2 regions of the Streptomyces nitrosporeus genome follow, and region 1 is predicted to be linked to the other one. Evidence: riboswitches for the same ligand, from Rfam matches in the RefSeq annotation. Region 1 holds a riboswitch; the other holds the start of a gene.
What was found. Region 1 has a riboswitch for cobalamin ahead of CP967_RS32940 (energy-coupling factor ABC transporter permease). Riboswitches for the same ligand answer to the same signal wherever they lie in the genome.
Positions count from the first base shown of each region.

Region 2: another riboswitch for cobalamin. It lies ahead of CP967_RS00280 (GHMP family kinase ATP-binding protein); the one in region 1 lies ahead of CP967_RS32940 (energy-coupling factor ABC transporter permease).

Region 1 is NZ_CP023702.1:7,397,179-7,401,063, forward strand. Features, by position in the region: gene cbiQ (cobalt ECF transporter T component CbiQ) at 1-417, opposite strand, end outside; gene CP967_RS32935 (energy-coupling factor ABC transporter substrate-binding protein) at 425-772, opposite strand; gene CP967_RS32940 (energy-coupling factor ABC transporter permease) at 769-1,476, opposite strand; cobalamin riboswitch at 1,507-1,689, opposite strand; gene CP967_RS32945 (ABC transporter ATP-binding protein) at 1,839-3,635, opposite strand.
Region 2 is NZ_CP023702.1:65,246-69,130, reverse strand. Features, by position in the region: gene CP967_RS00290 (ATP-grasp domain-containing protein) at 1-195, opposite strand, end outside; gene CP967_RS00285 (cysteine synthase family protein) at 192-1,214, opposite strand; gene CP967_RS00280 (GHMP family kinase ATP-binding protein) at 1,211-2,200, opposite strand; cobalamin riboswitch at 2,333-2,479, opposite strand; gene CP967_RS00275 (ferric reductase-like transmembrane domain-containing protein) at 2,750-3,730, shown strand; gene CP967_RS00270 (hypothetical protein) at 3,861-3,885, opposite strand, start outside.

The sequences.
Region 1 (3,885 bases):
TGCGGGCACCCCGGCCCGCACCAGCCGGGGCAGCAGGTCCGACACCGGGGTGGTGAAGGCGAACAGCAGCACGCCCAGGGACGCGGCCGAGGTCCGCAGCAGCAGCTCCCCGGCCCGCAGGGGCCCGCCGCCGGCCAGGCCGACGAACCCTTCGGGCCCGCCGACCCGCACCAGCAGAGGGAGCGCCCCGGTCACACAGAAGCCCAGCGGGACCCGGTAGGCCCGCCACAGCCGGCGGGCCGGCACGCCCGCCGGGCCGAGCAGCACCACCAGCGCCGTGACCAGCACCAGGGCCGCCCCCGGCCAGGCCGGCAGCGAGATGGCCAGCACGGTCAGACCGAGGCCCAGGACCGCCTTGTCCACGGGATGGCGGCGGCGCCAGCGACTGCTGTGCGCCGCCTCGTCGATCGGCAGCACGGCCGGATCAGAACTCGCCGGGGCGGGAGCCGCCGGCGCCGTTCTGCCGACCCGCCGGCCCGGCACCCTGGCGCCGGCCCCGGTGCACCCCGAAGTAGTAGCCGAGGACCCCCGCGCCGAGAGCCGCCTGGAGGGCGAAGAGCGCCGACTCGATCTCGCCGGACGGCGGCTCGTACAGCGGGGAGAACCAGGGCTCGTAGTCCGGGTCGATCTCGGTGATCGCGGTCTCCGCCTCCGCGTCGGCGCCGGCGAACGGCTCCTCCTTGTGGTCGCCGAGCCCGAGGACCAGGGGCAGCACCGCCAGCGCGGCGACCGCCAGCAGGAGCAGCGCGTTGACCTTCGTGTGCTTCGTCATCGGGCCACCGCCCCGGCGGCCGTACCCGCGCCGTTCGCCCGGCGCGTCAGGAACACGCCCAGCCGGGTCAGTTCGCCCTTGCTGGACCGCACCAGCAGACGCATCACCAGCACCGTCAGCAGCCCCTCGCTGACCGCGAGCGGGATCTGGGTGAGGGCGAAGACGGAACCGAACGTACCCAGCGCCCCCAGGAACCCGCTTCCCGGATCGGGGAAGGCGAGCGCCAGCTGCACACTGGTGACGCAGTACGTCGACAGGTCCGCGACGAACGCCGCGGAGAACACCGCCGCCATCAGGGCGGCACCGCAGCGCCGCAGCAGCCGGAACACGGCGTACCCGGCCCAGGGCCCCACGACCGCCATGGAGAAGACGTTGGCGCCCAGCGTGGTCAGACCACCGTGCGCCAGCAGCAGCGCCTGGAACAGCAGGGTGATGGTGCCCAGCACCGCCATGACGGGCGGCCGGAACAGGATCGCCCCGAGCCCCGTCCCGGTGGGATGGGAACAACTCCCGGTGACGGAAGGGAGTTTCAGGGCCGACAGGACGAAGGTGAAGGCACCCGACGCACCCAGGAGCAGGGTGCTCTCCGGATGCTCTTTGACCTCACGGGTGAGCGATCTCACCCCGTGGACGACGAACGGCGCGGACGCGACACCCCAGGCGATCGCGTGCTCCGGAGGAAGAAAACCCTCGGCTATGTGCATGACTCGGCAGACCCTCTCCAGCACCTCGTGGATGGTTGAAGCGCCTTGGCCGGTCTCCTGGCTCGCGGGTACCACCGCCCGTGCTCCGCCTTCCCGGGTCGAAGGACCCAGTGGCTGCCCGTGAGGGCTGGAGCAGGACTTCCCGATCACAGTGGCGAGGGCCGCACCGGCATCACACCGGATTTCCCGTTCACCAAGGCGTGGCGACCCTAGTGCCCGCGCCCGCGTGGTGACAAGCGCGTTCCGGTGGCCGGTCCGGCCTGCCCGGCCGTCGCCCCGGGCCCGGCTGTCATCCCGGCCCGGTCCGGTCCCCTGCCGCTCCCCCCGCCGGTCGCCGTCCCGGGCCCGGCCCCCGCCTGCCGTCACCTCGGCTGCGCGGGTTGCAGCCCGGCGTACACGCCTCCCGTGGTCAGCAGTTCCTCGTGCGTACCCACCTCGACGATCCGGCCGTTCTCCATCGCCACGATGCGGTCGGCGCCCTGGACGGTGGAGAGCCGGTGGGCGACGACGAACACCGTGCGGCCGTGCACCAGCCGGGAGAGGGCCTCCTGCACCAGGGCCTCGGAACGGTTGTCCAGCGCGGACGTCGCCTCGTCGAGCACCAGGACGCGGGGATCGCGGATCAGCGCGCGGGCGATGGCCAGCCGCTGCTTCTGCCCGCCCGACAACCGCGCGCCCCGCTCCCCGACGACCGTGTCGAGACCGTGCGGCAGATCCGACACGAAATCCAGCGCGTTGGCGTCGCGCAGGGCACGCGTCAGCGTCTCCTCGTCCGTGTCCCCCATGCCGTACGCGACGTTGTCGCGGATGCTGCCCTCGAAGAGGATCGACTCCTGCGGCACCACCGAGAGGAAGCGCCGGTAGGTCCGCAGGTCCAGCCCGGCCATGTCGGTGCCGTCCAGCAGGATCCGGCCCGAGGTGGGCCGGATGAAACCGATCAGCAGGTTGAGCACCGTCGACTTCCCCGCACCCGACGCACCGACCAGCGCGATGGTCTCACCCGGCCGTGCGGACAGGGTGAAGCCGTCGACCGCCTGCTCCCCGTCGTCGTACGCGAAGCCGGCGTCCTCGAAGTCGATACGGCCGGTCACGCTCTCCACCCGCGCCTTGCCGGCGTTGTTCTCCAGGTCGGGCGCCTGCAGCACCTCTCCCGCCGAACGCACCGACTCCAGGCCCTTGGTGAGGACCGGAGCCAGGCCGAGCAGCGTGGTGACCGACCCCGTCAGTACGGTGAAGAAGGCGCTCAGCATCACCACGTCCCCCGGGGTGAGGGCCATCCAGCCGTGGTAGGCCACCAGGGCGGAACCGGAAAGGCACAGCACGCCGAGCGTGTTGAGGATCACCCAGGACAGCGAACCGAAGCGGCCGTTGATCATGTCCAGGCGCAGACCGGCCGCGAACACCTGGCGCAGGGAACCGTCGACCCGGCCGAGGGCGGTCCGCTCCAGACCGTGGGCGCGGGTGATGGGCATCAGCGCGGTCATCTCCCCGACCCGCGAGGACAGTTGTTCCACCTCGCGGCGGAAGGACTCGTTGTGGCTGCGCAGCCGCGCGCGGAGCTTCATCACGAGGAAGCCCGCCGCCGGGACCACGACGAGGAACACGGGCAGGAACTCGGGCACCCGCACCCCGATGACGACGAGCCCCCCGACCAGGGTGACGACGGCGCCGAGACCCATGTCGGAGCTCTGCTGCACCATCTGCTCCACGGCCTCGACGTCCCGGACCACCTTCGCCTGGAGCACGCTCGAACTGACCCGGGAGTGGTACCCGATGGACAACTGCTGCATCCGGCGGCAGAGCGCGGAACGCAGACTCGTGCCCATACGGCGGATACTGCCGCCGAGCAGCCGCACGTACCACTGGTGGAGCGGGTAGTTGATGACGAGGATGAACAGCAGGACGCCCGTCGACTTCCAGATCCCCGACTCCGGGCCGTGCTCCACGACCACGTCGAGAACGGTGGCGGTGATCAACGGCAGCAGCCAGATCGGGCTGTGCTTCACCACGAAGATGAGTGCGGCCAGGGCGAGGCGGCCGCGATCGGGGCGGAAGAGGAGGCCGAGGGTGCGGACGGGGTTCTCGCCGCGGTAGCGGTGATCGAGGTGGTCGAAGGGGGCCACGGGATCGGCGGCCGAGGGTGAAAGCGCTTTCTCCATAGCTCCATCCCACTGGCTCCGGACGCTTCGGACAAGCCCCCCGCCACCTGGTGGGACAGCGCCCGAAGGCGCCCGCCAGGGCGCCGGCCACCGGCGCCCTGGCGGCACCCCGCGGCCGTCGTCGAGGAGGGGCCCCGCGGCCTCAACCGCCTGTACGTGGCGCTCACCCGGGCCGTCTCCCGCCTGGACATCGTGCATTCCGAGCCGCTGCCGCCCGCGCTGGGACAGGCACCGCCGGGACAGGCGCCGG
Region 2 (3,885 bases), 7.3 Mb from region 1:
CAGACCGGCGGTCCGCTCCATGTCGAAGGTGTCGGTCACGACGACGTCGAGGGCGCCGGCGGGCAGCCGGTCCAGTTCGTAGGCGTAGTGGGCGGGGTCGCCGGTCAGCAGCAGCAGGCGCTCGCCGAGCAGGTCGGCGGCGCGGACCAGGCGGCCGAGACCGAAGGTCAGTGATTCCAGGCAGGCCACGGTCATGTCGCTCGTTCCTTCCGGTCCGCCGGCCAGGGAGCGCGCTGCCACGTCATCCTCGACCAGGGCATGGCCATCTCCTGCGGGCTGCGGACCTCGACGGGCTTCAGCGCGGCCGGTTCCAGGGCCTCGGCATGCCGAGCGAACACGCGTTCTGTGTAACGGTGTCCGGTGTCGGCCCCTATCACCAGGTGCAGCCGGTCGGGGTGGCGGCGGGCCTCGTACGCCGCCGCCAGGTAGCCGGCACCGGTGGACAGTCCGGCGAACACCGCGTGCTCGCGCAGCAGGGCGACGGCGCCGGACATGGCGTGAGTGAAGTCCAGCCAGTGGACGGTGTCGTAGAGGTGGTGGCGGACGTTGTCGAAGACGATCGACGAGCCGATGCCGGCGATGATCGCTTCGGGATCGTGGTGGTCCTGGCTGCCGAAGGTGACGCTGCCGAAGGGCTGGACGCCGGCCAGGCGCACGGAAGGGTCCCTGGTGCGCAGGCGTTCCACGATGCCGCCGGTCGAGGCTCCGGAGCCCACTCCGCCGACGACGGTCAGCGGTGTGGCGGGGAACTCCGCCGCGATCCGGTCGGCGACCTCGTGGTAGCCGAGGTAGTGGATGCCGTCGTGGTACTGGCGCATCCAGTGGTGGCCGGGGCGCTCGGCGAGGATCTCGCGCACCCGCCGTACCCGGAGCTCCTGGTCGAGTGCGAGGTTCCGCGACGGCTCGACCCGCTCCACCGTGGCACCGAGGATCTCCAGCTGGGTGAGGGTGGTGGAGTCGACGGTGGTGGACGCGACGATGTGGCACCGCATGCCGTACCGGTGGCAGGCCAGCGCGATGGCGTGGGCGTAGATGCCGCTGGAGCTGTCGACCAGGGTCTGGCCGGGACGGACCGTACCCCGTTCCAGCAGGTGGCGGACGGCGGCCAGGGCCGAATAGATCTTCATCGACTCGAACCGGAGCAGGACCAGGCCGTCGGTGAGCCGGACGAGGTCCGGTACTTTCAGGGCGTCGGTGATGTGGGGGTGGATCACCCGTAGCCTCCTCGGGCGAAGGTGCACTGGTGGCCGAGCGAGCGGAAGAACGCGGAGAGTTCGGACTTGACCCCGGCGCGTGGGCGCGAGGCGAAGAGATAGCCGGCCAGGCAGCCGGTGTGGGCGACGAAGACGCCGTCGGCGCCGAACCGTTCACGATGGGCCTGCAGGCTGCCGAAGGTCGCCTTGGGCAGCACCTCCTGGGACAACGCGGCGCTGACCGTCGCGGCACGGGCGACGGCGGCCGGGTCCCCCGAGCCGAAGCCCTTCACCAGATCGGTCAGGCACCGCCGGTACTCCTCGCCGCGGCGCCGGTAGTGGTCCAGCAGCAGGGGAGTGACGGCGGCGGTGTCCACCGTGCCGGGTTCGGTGACGTAGACGGTGTGGAAGCCGAGGCCCGGGCCCAGTCGCCGCACCACCCGGTGCCGGCCGCTGAGATACAGGGCGAACTCGTCGAGGAAGACACTGTCGGCGCGCTCGATGTCCGCCAGGATGCCGACGACCACGTCCGCGTCGTACGGCAGGGAGAAGACCCGGAACAGGCAGCGCAGCGTCGCCACGATGTCCGCCGTGGAACTGGCCATCCCCACACCCACCGGCAGTTCGGAGTGGGCGTGCCAGTCTCCCGGCGGCAGGGCGAGGCCGTAGCGGTCCAGGAAGAGCCGGGCCGCCGCCGCGGACTTCTCCCCGAGCGGCGGAGCATGCGGCGGAGGTCCGGCCGCCGCCCTCGGGGTGAAGTACACCCAGGAGTGGCGGTCCACGGGGAAGGACACCACCGCGATCTCGGGCTCGGCGTCCGGCCGCAGAGGGCCCTGGTACAGCTCGCCCAGCGTGCCGTGGCAGACACCCGACACGGTGCGGCCCGACGGAGGGCGGCCCTGGCGGGCGCGTATGCCGGGCCTCGGCGCCGTCGGCCCCGGCCGGCCGGCGGACACCCCGGCCCGGGGCGGCGTACCCGAAGAGGGCAGGCTGGATGACGCGCGCATTCCTCCTCCGTCCCGGTCCTTGGACACCGACAGGGAAGGAGGCACGGCCGTACACGATGTACGACCGCCCATACCGCCGACCCAGTCCACGAGGTCACGTACACAGCCCGCGCGACGCGCGGGCGCAGTGGCAGGTCTTCGGACTCGCGGGCACGCCCGCCGAAAGGCGGACACCTACCGGCCGTCTCTTCCCCGGCCCTGACGCGGGCCCAGTGACATCGACGGCTTTCGTTCCCACTCACCGCTGCGGGACAGTCCCGGATTCGCACCGGGTTCCCTCTTGCGTCGCGCCACCGGGCGTCCGGGCGGACGGGCGGCGCGAACCGACTGCGTGCATCAGCGTAGAGGCGCCCCCGTCCCTGTGACAGGGGGGCTCCGGCGGTTGTCCTGAATGTGAGGGCGCGGCAGAAAACAGGGGTGTCCTGTGCGGTTCCTGTGGCGGCTCTGGCCGGATACCGCCTCAAGAATCGCTCTCACCTGGGCCAGACTTGTTGCCTCACGCCACACGCGTACCGCTGTTGCGGTGGCCCGTGCCCGGGGAGGCCCCTGATGACGTCAGACACGAGGCCCGACGAGGACGGGGCGGTGACCCCGGCCGCGCAGCGGCGGGCTCCCGGCGGCCGCGTCGCGCTGCGCGGTGACCTGCGGGCCGCCCTGCCCGACGCCACCGCGGCGGTGGTGGTCACGGCGCTCGTGTTCGCGTTCCTGTACGCGCGCATGGGCTCGGGTGCTTCGGACACGGTCGCGGTCATGCCGTTCATGGACGATCCCGGCACGTACTGGATGTACCTGCTCAGCCAGGCGTTCGGCTGGTCGGGGCTGCTGTGGGCGTGGGGCACGGTCATGCTCGGCCTGCTGCTGTCGGGGCCGCGCCCCGCCCGGTTGCCGGTCTCCCGGCAGGTGCTGGAGCGCTGGCACCGCACCACGAGCCTGACGACGATGGCGCTGATGTCCGCCCACGCGCTGATGTTCGCGGCGGAACTCGTGCGGTACGAGACGAAGGTGGCGTGGGCGGAACGGCTGTGGGTGGCCTTCGCGGACAGCTTCGTGCCGGGCTGGTACGACTCCGGGACCGGGAGGATCGCCATCCCGCTCGGCCAGGGCGCCCTGTACCTGGCGATTCCGCTGGGGCTGCTGTTCTACGTCCGGCACCGCATCGGAGCGAACACCTGGCGACGGCTGCACCGTTTCGTGATCGTCGTGTACGTGCTGAGCGTGTGGCACACACTGCTGTACGGAACCAACGTCTGGTACGGGGAGTGGCCGCGCACTGCTCTGTGGCTGCTGCAACTGCCGGTCGCGGTACTGCTGTTGCTGCGGCTGCTGAAGCCGGCCCGGCGGGCCGAAAAGCTGGGTCCCCCCGGCGGGGGCACGGCCCGTCCGGCCTGGTGGGCGCGTGCGGCCGGACGGGCCGTCGCCGCGGCCGTCGTCGTCGGGCTGATCGCCGTGGTGGTGTCGGACCGCGACGGCGGGCGGGACCGTCCGGCCCACCAGCCGGCGACGGCGCCGCACGCCCAGGAGACGGACTGACCGCCGGCACCGGGCGGGCCGGGCGCCTGTCCACTCCGCAGGGCCCCGGGACGGACCTCCCGCCCGGCCGCCGGCCGCGTGGGCTCGTCCTCGTTCCCTGGCAGGCCGGGGGCGGCTGAAGGACGAGGGATCATCCGGGCGGTGGTCCGTCCTGG